4 regions of the Aliihoeflea sp. genome follow, and region 2 is predicted to be linked to each of the others. Evidence: predicted binding sites of a transcription regulator. Region 2 holds the regulator's gene; each other region holds the start of a gene.
What was found. Region 2 encodes LexA, which represses DNA repair genes until DNA is damaged. Its sites were predicted from a motif close to TGTTCNNNNTGTGTTCNG; they were not measured.
Positions count from the first base shown of each region.

Region 1: a site for LexA is predicted at 2,552-2,569, ahead of radA (DNA repair protein RadA). Genes of this name have one in related genera too.
Region 3: a site for LexA is predicted at 2,875-2,892, ahead of ACT6QU_RS00365 (cytoplasmic protein). Genes of this name have one in related genera too.
Region 4: a site for LexA is predicted at 1,760-1,777, ahead of uvrA (excinuclease ABC subunit UvrA). Genes of this name have one in related genera too.

Region 1 is NZ_JBQVMV010000001.1:259,550-263,551, reverse strand. It holds gene ACT6QU_RS01285 (replicative DNA helicase) at 1-1,236, shown strand, start outside; gene alr (alanine racemase) at 1,237-2,415, shown strand; gene radA (DNA repair protein RadA) at 2,590-3,984, shown strand.
Region 2 is NZ_JBQVMV010000002.1:446,095-450,096, forward strand. It holds gene ACT6QU_RS05235 (ComEC/Rec2 family competence protein) at 1-1,411, shown strand, start outside; gene lexA (transcriptional repressor LexA) at 1,424-2,128, opposite strand; gene ACT6QU_RS05245 (DUF423 domain-containing protein) at 2,236-2,592, shown strand; gene recG (ATP-dependent DNA helicase RecG) at 2,570-4,002, opposite strand, start outside.
Region 3 is NZ_JBQVMV010000001.1:77,771-81,772, reverse strand. It holds gene ACT6QU_RS00390 (Na+/H+ antiporter subunit D) at 1-549, shown strand, start outside; gene ACT6QU_RS00385 (Na+/H+ antiporter subunit E) at 546-1,019, shown strand; gene ACT6QU_RS00380 (cation:proton antiporter) at 1,016-1,348, shown strand; gene mnhG (monovalent cation/H(+) antiporter subunit G) at 1,341-1,715, shown strand; gene ACT6QU_RS00370 (MucR family transcriptional regulator) at 1,973-2,398, shown strand; gene ACT6QU_RS00365 (cytoplasmic protein) at 2,409-2,714, opposite strand; gene ACT6QU_RS00360 (helix-turn-helix domain-containing protein) at 3,041-3,346, shown strand; gene ACT6QU_RS00355 (DUF6456 domain-containing protein) at 3,355-4,002, shown strand, end outside.
Region 4 is NZ_JBQVMV010000008.1:28,751-32,752, forward strand. It holds gene ssb (single-stranded DNA-binding protein) at 761-1,294, opposite strand; gene uvrA (excinuclease ABC subunit UvrA) at 1,920-4,002, shown strand, end outside.

The sequences.
Region 1 (4,002 bases), on a different contig from region 2:
GAGGAGAAGGTCGGCGAGATGACCGTCTCGCACTATCTGGCACGGCTCGCCGCAGAAGCCGTCAACGTCATCAATGCCGCCGATTACGGCCGCGCGATCTACGATCTTGCCACGCGCCGCGCATTGATCACGGTCGGCGAGGACATGGTCAACATCGCCTATGACGCGCCGGTCGACATGTCGCCGGCCGCGCAGATCGAGGATGCGGAGCGGCGCCTGTTCGAACTGGCGGAGACCGGCCGCTACGATGGCGGTTTCGAGAGCTTTTCCGACGCTGTGAAGACCGCGATCGACATGGCCGCCGCCGCCTATCAGCGCGACGGGCATCTGTCGGGCGTCTCCTCCGGCCTGCGCGACCTCGATGGCAAGATGGGCGGGCTGCAGCCGTCCGATCTGATCATTCTTGCCGGTCGTCCCGGTATGGGCAAGACGTCGCTCGCAACCAACATCGCCTTCAACATCGCCCATGCCTATGAGCCGGAGATGCAGGCGGACGGCTCGTTCAAGGCGAAGAATGGTGGCGTCATCGGGTTCTTCTCGCTCGAAATGTCGGCCGAGCAGCTTGCGACGCGTATCATTTCCGAGCAGGCCGAGGTGCCCTCCTCCAAGATTAGGCGCGGCGACCTGACCGAGGCCGACTTCGAGAAGCTCGTCGGCTGCACGCAGACGCTGCAGAAGATTCCGCTCTTCATCGACGCGACCGGCGGCATCTCGATCGCGCAGCTTTCCGCGCGCGCCCGGCGACTGAAGCGTCAGCGCGGGCTCGACGTGCTCGTCATCGACTACGTCCAGCTCATGCAGGGCTCGTCCAAGGCGTCGGCGCAGAACCGCGTGCAGGAAATCACCGAGATCACGACCGGGCTGAAGTCGCTGGCCAAGGAACTCAACGTCCCGATCATCGCGCTCTCCCAGCTCTCGCGTCAGGTCGAAAGCCGCGACGACAAGCGGCCGCAGCTTTCCGACCTTCGCGAATCGGGCTCGATCGAGCAGGATGCGGACGTGGTGCTGTTCGTCTATCGCGACGAATATTACCTCAAGAACAAGGAGCCCGAGCGCAACACGCTCGAGCATCAGGAGTGGGAGACGAAGCTGAACGAGGTTCGCGGCAAGGCCGAAGTGATCATCGCAAAGCAGCGCCACGGCCCGACGGGCACCGTTTCGCTCTCCTTCGTCGGCGAATTCACCCGCTTTGCCGACCTCGCAGAGGAGCATCACCTTCCCGAGCGGTTCGAATAGTTGGCGTTCTTCGCAGCGAATCCGGCTGACATCGATCCGCGCATCTGCGGCGGCCGGCTGTCGATCGACGTCGAGGCGCTGGCGGCGAATTACCGCCTGCTGGCGGCGAAGGCGCGACCTGCGCGCGTCGCGGGTGTCGTCAAGGCGAACGCCTATGGGCTCGGCATCGAGGTGGTCGCGCCGGTGCTTTGGGCCGAGGGCTGCCGCGTCTTCTTCGTCGCGCTGCCGCAGGAAGGCATGGCGCTGCGCAAGCTCCTGCCCGAAGCCGACATCTATGTCCTCGCCGGCCTGTTCGAGCCACACGCGGCGCAGGCCTATCGCGAGACGCGGCTGATTCCGGTGCTCAACGACGAGGCCGACATCTCGCTATGGGAGGCGTATGGCTGGGATGCGCCGGACGGGCCGCGCCCTTGCGCGCTGCATGTCGACACCGGCATGAACCGGCTCGGGCTGAGCGGTCATCAGGTCACGCGATTCTTCCACGAGAACAAGCTGACGCGGGCGCTGACGCCGCGGCTCGTCATGAGCCACCTCGCATGCGCAGACGAGCCCGCGTCCCCCGCGAACCAGCGCCAGCTCGAATCATTCCAGTCGGTTGAGCGGCTCTTCAAAGGCGTCGTTTCAAGCCTGGCGAACTCCGCCGGGACGTTTCTTTCGGGCGACTATGCGTTCGACATCGTGCGGCCCGGCATCGCGCTTTATGGCGGTGCGCCGCAGGCAGGGCTCGCGAACCCGATGCGGCCGGTCGCCACCGTCGAGGCGCGGATCGTGCAGGTACGCGCGGCGAAGGCCGGCGAGACCGTCAGCTATGGCGGTACGGTGACGCTGGCGCGCGACACGCTGATTGCCGTCGCCGCGGTGGGATATGCGGATGGGCTTCATCGCGCGCTTTCGGGCTCGGGCGTGCCTTTGCGGGAGGCGCGGGCTGACGGCGGGCATGGCTTCATAGCCGGGCAGCGCGTGCCGATCCTGGGGCGGGTGACGATGGATCTGACGCTGTTCGACGTGACCGATCTCGGGCCGGGTGCCGTAGGGCACGGCGACTGGATCGAGTTGTTCGGGGCGAACATTCCGATCGACGAGGCGGCGGCTGCGGCGGGGACGATTGCGTATGAGTTGCTGACCTCGCTCGGGGGGCGGTATTTGCGGCGGGTGGTGCATGGGGAGCGCCATCGATGAAGGTTTGCGCTCGACGTTGGCCCCCTCTGTCCTGCCGGACATCTCCCCCGCGAGGAGGGAGATCACGCGGTGTCGGCGACGAGACTAATCTCCCCCCATGCGGGGGAGATGTCCGGCAGGACAGAGAGGGGCGCCGTAGAGCACAAACCGAGCAGATTTCGGGAATGCCCTCGAATGGCTAAATCCCGCACCCAGTTCATCTGCCAGAATTGCGGCACCGTGCACACCCGATGGGCCGGCAAATGCGATGCTTGCGGCGAGTGGAACACGCTCGTCGAGGAAGGCTCCAATTCCGGCATCGGTGCGGGTCCGGGCTCGCTGCGCTCCTCACGCAAGGGCCGCATCGTCGCGCTGACGACGCTGTCGGGCGAGATCGAGGAGGCGCCGCGGATCTCGACCGGCATCAGCGAGCTCGACCGGGCGACGGGTGGAGGGTTCGTGCGCGGGTCGGCGCTGCTCGTCGGCGGCGATCCGGGGATCGGCAAGTCGACGCTGCTGACGCAGGCCGCCGCTGCACTCGCGCGCCGGGGCCATCGCATCGTCTATGTATCGGGCGAAGAGGCGGTGGCGCAGATCAGGCTGCGCGCGCAGCGGCTGCATGCGGCAGACACGAGCGTGGAACTCGCCGCCGAAACCAATGTCGAGGACATCCTCGCGACGATTTCCGAGGGCAAGCGGCCGGACCTCGTCATTCTCGATTCGATCCAGACGCTCTGGACCGACCTCGCGGATTCCGCGCCCGGCACGGTGACGCAGGTGCGTGCATCCGCGCAGGCCATGATCCGCTATGCCAAGTCGACCGGCTGCGCGATCGTGCTCGTCGGCCACGTCACCAAGGACGGGCAGATCGCGGGGCCGCGCGTCGTCGAGCACATGGTCGACGGTGTCCTCTATTTCGAAGGCGAAGGCGGTCATCACTACCGCATCCTGCGCACCGTGAAGAACCGCTTCGGGCCGACCGACGAGATCGGCGTCTTCGAGATGTCCGACAAGGGCTTGCGCGAGGTTTCCAACCCGTCCGAGCTGTTCCTCGGCGAGCGTTCGACCAAGGCGCCGGGCGCCGCCGTCTTTGCCGGCATCGAGGGCACGCGGCCGGTGCTCGTCGAAATCCAGGCGCTGGTCGCGCCCTCGCCGCTCGGCACGCCGCGGCGCGCGGTGGTGGGGTGGGACAATTCGCGCCTGTCGATGATCCTTGCGGTGCTCGAAGCGCATTGCGGCGTCAGGTTCGCCCAGCATGACGTCTATCTCAACGTCGCGGGCGGCTATCGCATATCCGAGCCCGCGGCCGATCTTGCGGTCGCGGCGGCGCTCGTTTCCTCGCTCACCGGACTTGCCCTGCCTGCCGATTGCGTCTATTTCGGCGAAATCAGCCTTTCGGGGGCTATCCGGCCTGTCGCGCATGCGCAGCAGCGCCTCAAGGAAGCCGAAAAGCTGGGCTTTGCTCAGGCCGTCATGCCGCAGACGAGCGAAGAGGCGAGCAAGGGGGCGAACGGGCGTTTCGCGCAGCTTTCGCAGCTTGCCGATCTCGTCGTGCGCATCGCCGGCAGGCGCAAGCCGCAGGACGATTAGGAATTGGAACGAGCCGGT
Region 2 (4,002 bases):
CAAGACAGGGCTTGCCCACATCCTGTCTATCTCCGGATTGCACATGGCGCTCGTCGCCGGCACGGTGCTCGTGGCCATAAGGGGCGGTCTGGCGCTCTTTCCGGTGTTTGCGTCACGTCGCCCGGTCAAAAAATACGCCGCCATCGTCGCGCTGATTGCCGCCACGCTCTATCTGGGAATTTCCGGAGGCGCCGTTGCCGCGCAACGCAGCTACATCATGCTGGCGGTGATGCTCGTCGCGATTCTCTTCGACCGGGCGGCCATCACGATGCGCAATCTGGCGATTTCCGCGATTATCGTCATCGCGATATCGCCGCACGAAGTCGTCGGACCGAGCTTCCAGATGTCGTTTGCCGCGACGGCGGCACTCATCGGCGCCTATGGCTGGTGGAGCGAACCGCGCCGCGTGCCCGACGCGCCGCGAGCCGAACGCGGCGCGATCGGTCGCCTTGCCGCAGGCGCGTTCAAGTTCATGCTTGGTCTTGCCGCGACTTCGGTGATCGCCGGGCTCGCGACGACGCTTTATGGGGCCTACCACTTTCACCGCGTCTCGCCTCACGCGCTCTGGGTCAATCTCAGCGCCATGCCGATCGTCTCGGCGATCATCATGCCTTTCGCGGTGCTCTCGGCCCTCATGATGCCGTTCGGCCTCGAGGCGCTGCCCCTGCGCGTCATGGGCGCAGCAATCGGGGTGGTTACCGATATCGCCGCGTGGTTTGCGGCGCGCTCGCCGATCGATGCCGTCGGTTCGCTGCCCGTCGCTGCCGTCGCGGTGCTCACGGTCGGTCTCGTCGCCATGACCGCGCTGTCGGGCAAGTTGCGCCTGATCGCGCTGCCATTCCTGATCCTGGGGACCGGCCTCATCGCAAATCGCGACCTGCCGGATGTCCTTGTCTCGGAGGATGGACGGCTCGTCGCCATCGCCGGCCAGGGGCGGACGCTTCACGTCAATCGATCCCGGCCGAACGGCTTCACGATCCAGAACTGGCTGCATGGAATGGATGCGGACCGCGTCCAACCGCCTGCCGATGCGGCGACGCCGGCCGAAGCGATTGACCAGGCCTCGACCGTGCCGGGCTTTTCCTGCGCGGCCAAGACATGCGTCGCGCAGGACGAGCAAGGGCGCCTAGTGGCTCATGTACCGGACGCGATCGCCGCTTTCGCATTCTGTACCAGCGCCGCGCTGATCGTGATCGATGATGCGACTGCGGGCAATGTCTGTCGGACGGGAGAGGCGGCGATCGTGACGAAGCAGGACCTGGCACGGCGGGGCAGTGCGGAAATCCAACTGGGCAACGCAGGTGCCCTGCCAAACATCATCCACGCCATTCGCGAGCCTTACCGGCCGTGGCACAGCCACCGCCAATTCTCCCGCGAGGCGCGCGGAATGCCGCCCTATCGCCGCGATTGATCCCGCCGCCGCTCAGTACTTGCGGAGCAGCCCGACCAGCTTGCCCTGAACCTTGACGCGCTCGGACCCGTAGATCTTCGTCTCGTAGGCCGGATTGGCGGCTTCGAGGGCGATCGACGCGCCCTTGCGGCGGAAGCGCTTCAAGGTCGCCTCCTGATCGTCCACCAGCGCAACGACGATTTCGCCCGGCGTCGCGGACTGACCCGCCCGGATGATCACCGTGTCGCCATCGAGGATGCCGGCCTCGATCATCGAATCGCCATGGACGTCGAGCGCGTAGTGTTCACCGCCCGCCAGCATCTCCGGCGGCACGGCGACCGCGCGGGTCGCATGCTGGATCGCGTCGATCGGGACGCCGGCGGCGATCCGGCCCATGACGGGAATCTCGACCGGCGCCCGTGTCACCGGAATCGGCTGCGCCTTCTCGGCTCTGGCCGCCGGCTTTTCCGACAGGCTGCCCTGGATGACGCTCGGCTGGAACCGCCGCGGCTGTTGGGAGATCGATTCGGGCAGCTTGATCACCTCGAGCGCGCGTGCCCGGTTCGGCAGGCGACGCAGGAAGCCGCGCTCCTCGAGTGCCGTGATGAGACGATGGATGCCGGACTTGGAAGCCAGACCGAGCGCCTCCTTCATTTCGTCGAAGGACGGCGGCACGCCGCTCTCCTTCAGCCGCTGATGGATGAAGAGCAGGAGTTCGTGTTGCTTGCGCGTGAGCATGGCAGTCCTTACAAGGAGAATCGCCGAAAAACAAAACCAGAACAAACTTAACCGTTCTTCATGTGTTCTGCAACAGGCGCGTGAAAGTCGAGCAATCTGGACGAAACATGGCCCATACCAACCGAATTCTTTTCTGCCTCGGCGCGCTTTGCGGCGCCTGCGGTGTCGCACTTTCGGCGGTCGCCGCGCACCGAGAGGGCACGCTCGGCACCGCGGCCAACATGCTGTTGTTCCATGCACCGGCGCTGATGGTGCTGGCAGGTCTTCAATTCGGCCGGCTCCAGCTTGCCGGCACCTGGATTCTCGCGGTCGGGCTCGCGCTCTTCTGCGGGGACATTGCTGCCCGCGCATTTCTCGGCGACCGGCTGTTCCCGATGGCCGCACCTGCCGGCGGCATGCTGTTGATCGCCGGCTGGGCCGTCGTCGCGGCTTCTGCGCTGTTCAGCCGGCGCGGATCAGCCTGATCGCGTCGTCGCGTCCGAAGAGATAGAGAAGCGTGCGGATCGCCCGCCCGCGCGGCGTGGCGAGGTCGGGGTCGCGCTGGAGGAAGAGCCGCGCATCGTCGCGCGCGACCGACAACAGGTCGGCGTGGTGTTCCAGGCGGGCAAGCTGAAAGCCGGGTGTGCCCGACTGGCGCGTGCCGAGGAGTTCGCCTTCGCCGCGCAGTTTCAGATCTTCCTCAGCGATGCGGAAGCCGTCTTCCGTGTCGCGCATCACGGTCAGCCGCTGCTTAGCGACCTCGCCGAGTGGCGACTGGTAGAGGAGGACGCAGCTCGACGCCGCCTGTCCGCGCCCGACCCGGCCGCGCAACTGGTGAAGCTGGGCGAGGCCGAAACGCTCGGCATGCTCGATGACGATGATCGTGGCGTCGGGCACGTCGACGCCGACTTCGATGACGGTCGTACCGACAAGGATGCGCGTGCGCCCGGCCTTGAAATCGGCCATCGCCTCGTCCTTTGCTACGCCCGACATTCGACCGTGGACGAGCCCGACGTCTGGGCCGAAAATGTCTGCAAGCGCCTTGTGGCGGTCGGCGGCCGACATGACGTCCATGCCTTCGGCTTCCTCGACCAGCGGGCATATCCAGTAGATCTTCTGCCCCTCGTCCACGGCGCGGCGCATCCGTGCGATCAGGTCCGACAGGCGCTCGAGCGGCAGGGTTACCGTCTGGATCGGCTGGCGGCCGGCCGGCTTCTCGTCGAGGCGCGAGACGTCCATGTCGCCGAAGGCCGTGAGTACCAGCGTGCGCGGGATCGGCGTCGCGGTCATGACGAGAATGTCGGGCGCCACACCCTTGGCACCGATGGCGAGCCGCTGATGGACGCCGAACCGGTGCTGCTCGTCGATGACGGCGAAGGCGAGGTCGTGAAAAGTGACGCTCTCCTGGAAGATGGCGTGGGTGCCGATGACGATGTCGATCGTCCCGTCGGCGATGGAGGCAAGTGTCTCCGAGCGCTCACGGCCTTTTTCGCGACCAGTAAGGATCGCGGCGCGAAGCCCGGCCTGTTCCACCAGCGGCGCGATCGTAGCAAAATGCTGGCGCGCAAGGATTTCGGTCGGCGCCATCAGCGCGGACTGGCCGCCGGCCTCGGCGATCCGCGCCATGGAGAGAAGCGCGACCACGGTCTTGCCCGAGCCGACATCGCCCTGCAGGAGCCGCAACATGCGGTCCGGCTTGGCGAGGTCGGCCTCGATTTCGGTGATCGAGCGCTGCTGCGCGCCGGTCAGCGCATAGGGCAGGGCGTCGCGGATCGCCGCGCCCTTGGCGCCATCGCCGAGCCGCGCTTGGCCCGCGACGCGCTTCATGCGCAGCCGCACCAGCGCGAGCGCGATCTGCCCGGCCAGAAGCTCGTCATAGGCGAGCCGCCGCCATG
Region 3 (4,002 bases), on a different contig from region 2:
CTCGGCGACCGGATGGGGCTCGCCGGCACCGTGCTCTATGCAGTGCATTCCATGCTGGTGATGGCGGCGCTCTACCTGCTCGTCGCGCTGATGCGCAAGGCGGGAGGGACGTATTCGCTGAGCGAACTGGGCGGGCTCTACCGCTCGCATCCGCTGCTGGCGGCGATGGCGCTGCTGCTCGTTCTGTCCGCCGCGGGCTTGCCGCCCGGCTCGGGACTTTGGCCGAAGGTGATGCTGGTCAAGTCCGCGCTCGATGGCGAGGGCGGGTGGCTGGCGTTTGCGATCCTCCTGAGCGGCCTCATGACGACGCTGGCGCTGGGACGAGTCTTCGCGCTCGCCTTCTGGCGGCCGCGCGTGGATGGCACGGTGGTGCCCGCGACGCCGCTCGACCGTTCGGGCATGTTCGCACTAGTCCTGATCATGGTGCCGATCCTGTGGATCGGGCTCTATCCGGAGCCGGTGCTCGCAATGGCCGATGCTGCGGCCGCATCGCTGCTCGATCCGGCGAGCTATTCGCTGCTCGTCCTGCCTGCCGGAGGCGGCTCATGACCCTGCTTCTCGTCAATGTCCTGCTGGCGCTGGCCTGGGGCGGCGTGACCGGTTCGTTCACGCTGTTGAACCTCCTCTTCGGCTTCATCCTCGGTGCCGGCGCGCTCTATCTGATCCGCAAGGAGATCGGCTCGCTCGGCTACCTGGCGCGGATGCGCCGCGTCGTCTCGCTGACGTTCCTGTTCCTCGTCGAACTGGTGAAATCCTCCTGGACCGTCGCGATGACGGTTCTGTCGCCGAGGATGGACATCAAGCCGGGGATGTTCGTCTACCCGCTCAAGGTCGACAAGGATGCCGAGATCACCATGCTGGCGAATCTCATCACCCTGACGCCGGGCACGCTCTCCGTCGACGTGTCCGAGGACCGCCGCTTCCTGTTCATCCACGCGCTCGACTGTTCCGATCCGGACCAGTTGCGCCACGACATCGCGACCGGCTTCGAACGCAAGATCATGGAGGCGTTCCGATGAGCTTTCCGCAAGGGTTTCTGTCGGTCGCGGAATATATCGGGCTGATCCTGCTCAGTCTGTCGTTTCTCCTGACAACTTACCGGGTCATCGTCGGACCGACCTTGCCGGACCGGATCGTCGCGCTCGACATGCTGGTCGTCGTCGCGGTCGGCTTCATCGCGTTGATCGGCATCCGCACCAGTTTCACCCTTTACGTCGACGTGGCGATCTCGCTCGGCCTCGTCGGTTTCCTCGCGACGGTGGCATTCGCACGCTTCGTCATGGCGAAAGGCTCGCTTTGGGTGAAGCAGGAGGATGAGCGAAATCTGCGGGAGGTGAGCGATGATTGAGGCGGTTTTGAATGTCGTCGTCGGGCTGATGATCGTCGGCGGCGCCGCCTTCTCGCTGGTCGCCTCGATCGGCATCAACCGGTTTCCTGACGTCTATTGCCGGATGCACGCCGCCTCGAAGGCCGGCACGCTCGGCTCCGGCGTGATCCTGCTGGCACTTGCCGTCCACGCCGACGATACCGCTACGGTGATGCGCGCCATCGCCGGCTTCGTGTTTCTTCTGCTGACGGCGCCCGTCGCCGCACATCTTCTTGCCAAGGCTTCGTATGAGGCGGGCTACAAATTATGGGACAAGTCCGTCAAGGACGAGATGATCGTCAAAATTCGCGAGCAGAAGGCAACACGCCAGCATCGTGACGACGTCTGATCGTCGCATTTGCCGCAAGATGTTTGCAACTTCCGATTACAACTGGGCCGATGTTTCGGTATATCGAACTTTCGTATGGGTGCAAAGCATCGCGTAGTCCAATTTGCCCGGTAAATAATCCGCAAGATTAATTGACTTGCTCTATTATTCGTACCAATTGTTAATCAAGCACTGTGGATTCGTCGCTGGCGGTGAAACAGAACCGGCGAATCGAAAAAGACCGGCGCTCTACCGATTGACAATTATTGGGGCCGAAAATGGAACTCTCTGAAGACCTGCAGCGAAACAGCGACATGTTGATCGAACTGACGGCGGACGTCGTTGCCGCCTATGTCAGCAACAATCCCGTCCCGGTCGGCGAACTTCCGAACCTGATCGCCGACGTGCATATGGCGCTTGGACGCGTCGGAACGCCGCCCGAGGCTGTGCCTGCCGACAAGCAGAAGCCGGCGGTCAACCCGAAGAAGTCGGTGCATGACGACTACATCATCTGCCTGGAAGACGGGAAGAAGTTCAAGTCGCTCAAGCGCCACCTGATGACCCATTACGGGTTGACGCCCGAGCAGTATCGCGAGAAGTGGGGCCTCGACGCCACCTATCCGATGGTGGCGCCCAACTATGCCGCCGCACGCTCGCAGCTTGCCAAGAAAATGGGGCTGGGGCGCAAGCGCAAGGCGCGCTGAGCGCGCTGCCTCACGCATAGTCGACCAGTTTCCGCCGACGCCTTCCGGGCGTCGGCTTTTTCTTGGGGGCCACCCCGACGTCGATCTCGTCCAGCGCCTGCTTCAATGCGATGTGCCGATTGAGGTCGTAGCTCCAGTGGCGATTGCTGCCGCGGATGCGCTCGCGCTCGATCAACCGCTTCAGGCGCCTGGCAAGGTCCCCGCGCTTCGACGCGTCGGCCGTCTGAAGCCGGTCGATCTCGATGCCGCAAGTGCACAGGAGCGCCACGCGCTGCATCGCCTGGCGCCGGCGCGCTTCGTTCTCGACCACGAACATCCGTGCTTCGCTCTTCAGATCCACTTTGCTCTCTCCTCGGCTTGAGGCGACGATCCTGCGCGCAGGTTCGGAGCGGGGGGATAAGTTTCCTGTCGATGCTCTGGATCGATCCGGAAATCCGGATTGGATTCAATCATTTGGTGGAAATCGAAACTTTTGATGTTCGATATTTGTTCTCATGCTGCCAAATCCGGGATAGAAAGCATTTATTCCTATCTCGGAGGTGAACGGTGGCGGCGGCGAAACGAAGGACTGATCCCGAAATCCCCTCGGCGGAGCAACCGCCATCGCCTTATCCCGCTTCGAAGAAGACCGACGAGCGCTGGATGAGCGAATGCGAGGCGGTGATCGACATCGTCTCGGCGTTCTTCAACGTCTCGGGCAGGGAAATCCGCAATCCGACGCGCTCACCGGCGCCGGTCGCCAAGGTGCGGCAGATCGGCATGTATGCGGCTCATACGGTTCTGCAGATTCCGATGAAGAATGTCGGCTGCGGATTCGCCCGCGACCGCACGACGGTGCAGCACGCCGTCAACCTCGTCGAGGACTGGCGGGAGGATGGCGAGTTCGACGGAATCGTCGATCAGGTCGAGCGGTTGGTGCGCGTGCTCGTGCGCCGCGAACAGATATGAGGGCGGGCATGGACGACAGGCAATTGGTGCGGCTGATCGGTTTTCTTTCGAAGGGCGCGGCGCGGTGCGAGGCTGGCGGACGTCCCGGACGGATGCGGATCGACGCGGGCGAACGCGGCGCGATCGAGGTGCCGACCGCCACGCTGCGCAACGCGATGGAACGGGGGCTGGCCGCCCGTGCCGGTGCGGGCCTATCGGTCTCGCGTGAGGGATCGGCCTGGCTGGCGCGCGCCATGGCATCGCCCGAAGACCGTTTCCAGGTCCAGCATCAGGAGCGCGACCTGCGGACGGTCGAGATCGGCGGCGTGCGGGAACTCGCGACGGTCAATCTGCGCGAAAGCCCGCTCGCCGCGCTGGCGCAACGCAAGGATCGGGATGGTCGGGCCTTCCTGTCCGCCGGTGAGGTCGAGGCGGGCGAGCGTTTGCGGGCGGACTACGGTTTCGGCCAGATCGCGCCGCGTCTCAGCGCCAACTGGGAGGCCGGCGTCTGCGCCGGGCGGCGAGGGGGCGGCAATGCCAAAGCCGACCTGAGCGATGATGCGCTCGCCGCGCGCCAGCGGGTCGACCGTGCCATCGACGCCATCGGGCCGGAACTGAGCGGCATCCTCGTCGATATCTGCTGCTTCCTGAAGGGGCTCGAGCAGGTCGAGACGGAA
Region 4 (4,002 bases), on a different contig from region 2:
GCTAAGTGGCCTCCATCGCCGTCAGCTTCGCGGCGAGCGGTGAGTGCGGCCTTGGGCAGTTCAAGCGGACGCCCTCCCTTCTCAGCCTGGCAGTCCGTCGCCGACGCGGCGACACTTGGAAGTCTTGTCATCAACGCCCCGGACACACGGCAAGGACCTTAGGCCTGGGTGACCGGGCAGTGGAACACATGCGCCAGCCACCGACATCAGATGAAGTCCGGGTTCGGCATCGCTCCTGGGTGCGGCCTGCGCGCGGCCAGGGAGATGCTCGGCTGCTAATAGCGATTGCCGTGCTCGGCGATGCTGCGAACCTGGGCATGGGATCAACGAAATATACGGGATCCACAGGGCGGAACGGGCGCCCCTCGCCACTACGCGCCTTCCTACACTGCCAGCCGGAGCCACGAGATGCCACGATGGCACCCGGAAGATCTTGCCTGATCGTGCGTATCCAATGGCGGATTCTACTGCTGGACTTGCCACGCCTGGGAACGCCTCTGAAGTGGCACACCGGGTTGACGATGGCCTTCGGAAGTCGCCCAGATGGGATTGCGCGAATGCCCGCGCGGTTTACACACGGGCAATATGGTCCCCGAACAAACCTCGGGTTCAAAAGCGGTTTCAGCCGAACAGTTGACAGTGGGCGAGGTCGGGCAAGCGGAAACGCGCAGCTGAAAAGCCCCATTCCCTGGAATTCCGTCAAGTCATTGACTGCTCACAAGAAAGTCGGCTGCTGTTTACACCCACGCTTGACCACCTGTCAGAACGGAATTTCGTCGTCCAGATCGCGGCCGTAGCCGCCTCCGCCACCGCCACTGGACTGACCTCCGCGGCCGCGATCGTCAGAGGGACCGGACTGGCCGAAATCGCCGCCGCGACCACCGCCGCCGCCCGAATAACCGCCGCCACCACCATAGCCGACCTGGCCCTGATCGCCGCCCTGCCCGCGCGAATCCAGCATTTGCAGTTCGCCGCGGAATTTCTGCAGGACGATCTCGGTCGTATAGCGCTCGACGCCATCCTTCTCCCACTTACGGGTCTGGAGCGCGCCTTCGATATAGACCTTCATGCCCTTCTTCAGATACTGCTCGGCCACCTTTGCGAGGTTGTCGTTGAAGATGACGACCTGATGCCACTCGGTCTTTTCCTTGCGCTCGCCGGAATTTTTGTCGCGCCAGCTTTCCGAAGTTGCGATGCGCAGATTGACGACCGGATCGCCCGAGTTCAGGCGGCGCGTTTCCGGATCGGCCCCGAGATTGCCCACCAGAATGACCTTGTTGACGCTGCCTGCCATATCGCTCTCCAGATTACATACACTTTGTGCCGGCACCATAATGGATGCCGCCCGACGACGCTCCGGCGAAGTGCCGACGTTCCACAACAAACATGTTCTTATTTTGTTCTATCGAAACTCGAAGCTGGGATCAAGCGAAAATCCAGCGCTCGCGAAAAGCAAAGCCCCCCGACCATCAAGGGTTCGAGGGGCCTTCTTGTCGCCTCTTGGGCAACGGTATCGATATCCGAGTATCGATATATTATTTCGAAAGCGACTAGACGTCGTTCGACAATCGTCTCTGATTTTGGATTGATCACCGACAAGCGGTCGGCGCGACTGCGTCAGGCAGTCAGAAGAGCCTATCCGGTGGAGTCATGCCTCACCTCGTGATTGTCTCTCGGGCGTCGCCGACCTTGATCGGCTGACGGTTTCATCGTGCCCTCACCCCGCCGTTAGGTCAAGGCGAAATCGATGTCAGGAGCATGTTCCTTCTTCGTTCTTTTCGCTTGAAGCGGCGATTGAAAAGCAGCAAAAGAAACTAGCCTGCGTGCCGCCCTCGACGGAAGCGCGGGAATACCTACATGTGCGGCTTGGCCGGACGGCAAATTCCCGGCATCGCAATCAGGAAGGCGACGTTCGGCTCATGGCGGACCACAAATTCATTTCCGTGCGCGGCGCGCGCGAGCACAATCTGAAGAATCTCGATATCGATCTGCCGCGCGATAGCCTGATCGTCATGACGGGTGTGTCGGGCTCCGGCAAGTCCTCGCTCGCCTTCGACACAATCTATGCCGAAGGCCAGCGCCGCTATGTCGAGAGCCTCTCGGCCTATGCCCGCCAGTTCCTGGAAATGATGCAGAAGCCGGACGTCGACCAGATCGACGGCCTGTCCCCCGCCATCTCGATCGAGCAGAAGACGACGTCGAAGAACCCGCGTTCGACGGTCGGCACCGTCACCGAGATCTACGATTACATGCGCCTGCTCTTCGCGCGTGTCGGCATTCCCTATTCGCCCGCGACCGGCCTTCCGATCGAGAGCCAGACGGTCAGCCAGATGGTCGACCGGGTGCTCGAAATCGAGGAAGGCACGCGTCTCTATATCCTGGCGCCGATCGTGCGCGGCCGGAAGGGCGAGTACAAGAAGGAACTCGCTGAGCTTATGAAGAAGGGCTTCCAGCGCGTGAAGGTCGACGGCACCTTCTACGAGATCGCGGACGTCCCGGCCCTCGACAAGAAATACAAGCACGACATCGACGTCGTGGTCGACCGTATCGTGGTGCGCGGCGACCTGGCGACGCGGCTCGCGGATTCGATGGAAACCGCGCTGCGTCTTGCCGAAGGTCTCGTCATCGCCGAGTTCGCCGACAAGCAGTTGGGCGAGGAGATGACGGGCGCCGACGCCGTCAACAAGTCAAAGAACGAGACGCATGAGCGCATCCTGTTCTCCGAAAAGTTCGCGTGTCCGGTGTCCGGCTTCACCATTCCCGAGATCGAGCCGCGCCTGTTCTCGTTCAACAACCCCTTCGGCGCCTGCCCGACCTGCGACGGCCTCGGCAGCCAGAAGGCGATCGATCCATCGCTCATCGTTCCCGAGGAACACGTATCGCTGCGCGAGGGCGCCGTCGCGCCCTGGGCAAAATCGTCCTCGCCCTATTACGTCCAGACCCTCGAAGGTCTCGGCCGCGCCTATGGCTTCAAGATCGGCGACCGCTGGCGCGACATCGGTGAGGAAGGCCGCAACGCCATCCTCCACGGCACCGGCTCGCGCAAGGTCGAGTTCTCCTATGATGACGGCATGCGCAACTACAAGACATCGAAGACCTTCGAGGGCGTGATCCCGAACCTTCAGCGCCGCTGGAAGGAAACCGAATCCGCCTGGATGCGCGAGGAGATTGAGCGCTTCATGTCGGCCACCCCCTGCCCGGCCTGCAACGGCTACCGGCTGAAGCCCGAAGCGCTGGCGGTCAAGATCGCCGGCCACCACATCGGCCAGGTCACCGAGATGTCGATCCGCAAGGCGGTCGGCTGGTTCGAGGAACTGCCAAAGGCGCTCAACGAAAAGCACAATGAGATCGCCGTCCGCATTCTGAAGGAAATCCGCGAACGCCTGCGCTTCCTGAACGATGTCGGCCTCGACTATCTTACCATGTCGCGCAATTCCGGCACGCTGTCGGGTGGCGAGAGCCAACGCATTCGCCTCGCCTCGCAGATCGGCTCCGGCCTCACCGGCGTGCTCTACGTGCTGGACGAGCCATCCATCGGCCTTCACCAGCGAGACAATGCGCGTCTCCTCGACACGCTGAAGCACCTGCGCGACCTCGGCAACACGGTCATCGTCGTCGAGCACGACGAGGACGCGATCCTGCAGGCCGATCATGTCGTCGACATCGGCCCCGCCGCCGGCATCCATGGTGGAAACGTCATTGCCGAGGGCAAACCGTCCGAGATCATGGCCAACCCGAACTCGCTGACCGGTCAATATTTGTCCGGCTCGCTGGGCGTTCCTCTTCCGGCCGAGCGCCGGAAATCGAAAAAGGGCAAGCGCATCAAGGTCGTCGGAGCGCGTGGCAACAATCTGCGCGATGTCACCGCCGAAATTCCGCTCGGCACCTTCACCGCCGTCACGGGCGTTTCGGGCGGGGGCAAGTCGACCTTCCTCATCGAGACGCTCTTCAAGGCCGCCTCGCGGCGGATCATGGGCTCAAGAGAGCACCCTGCCGAGCACG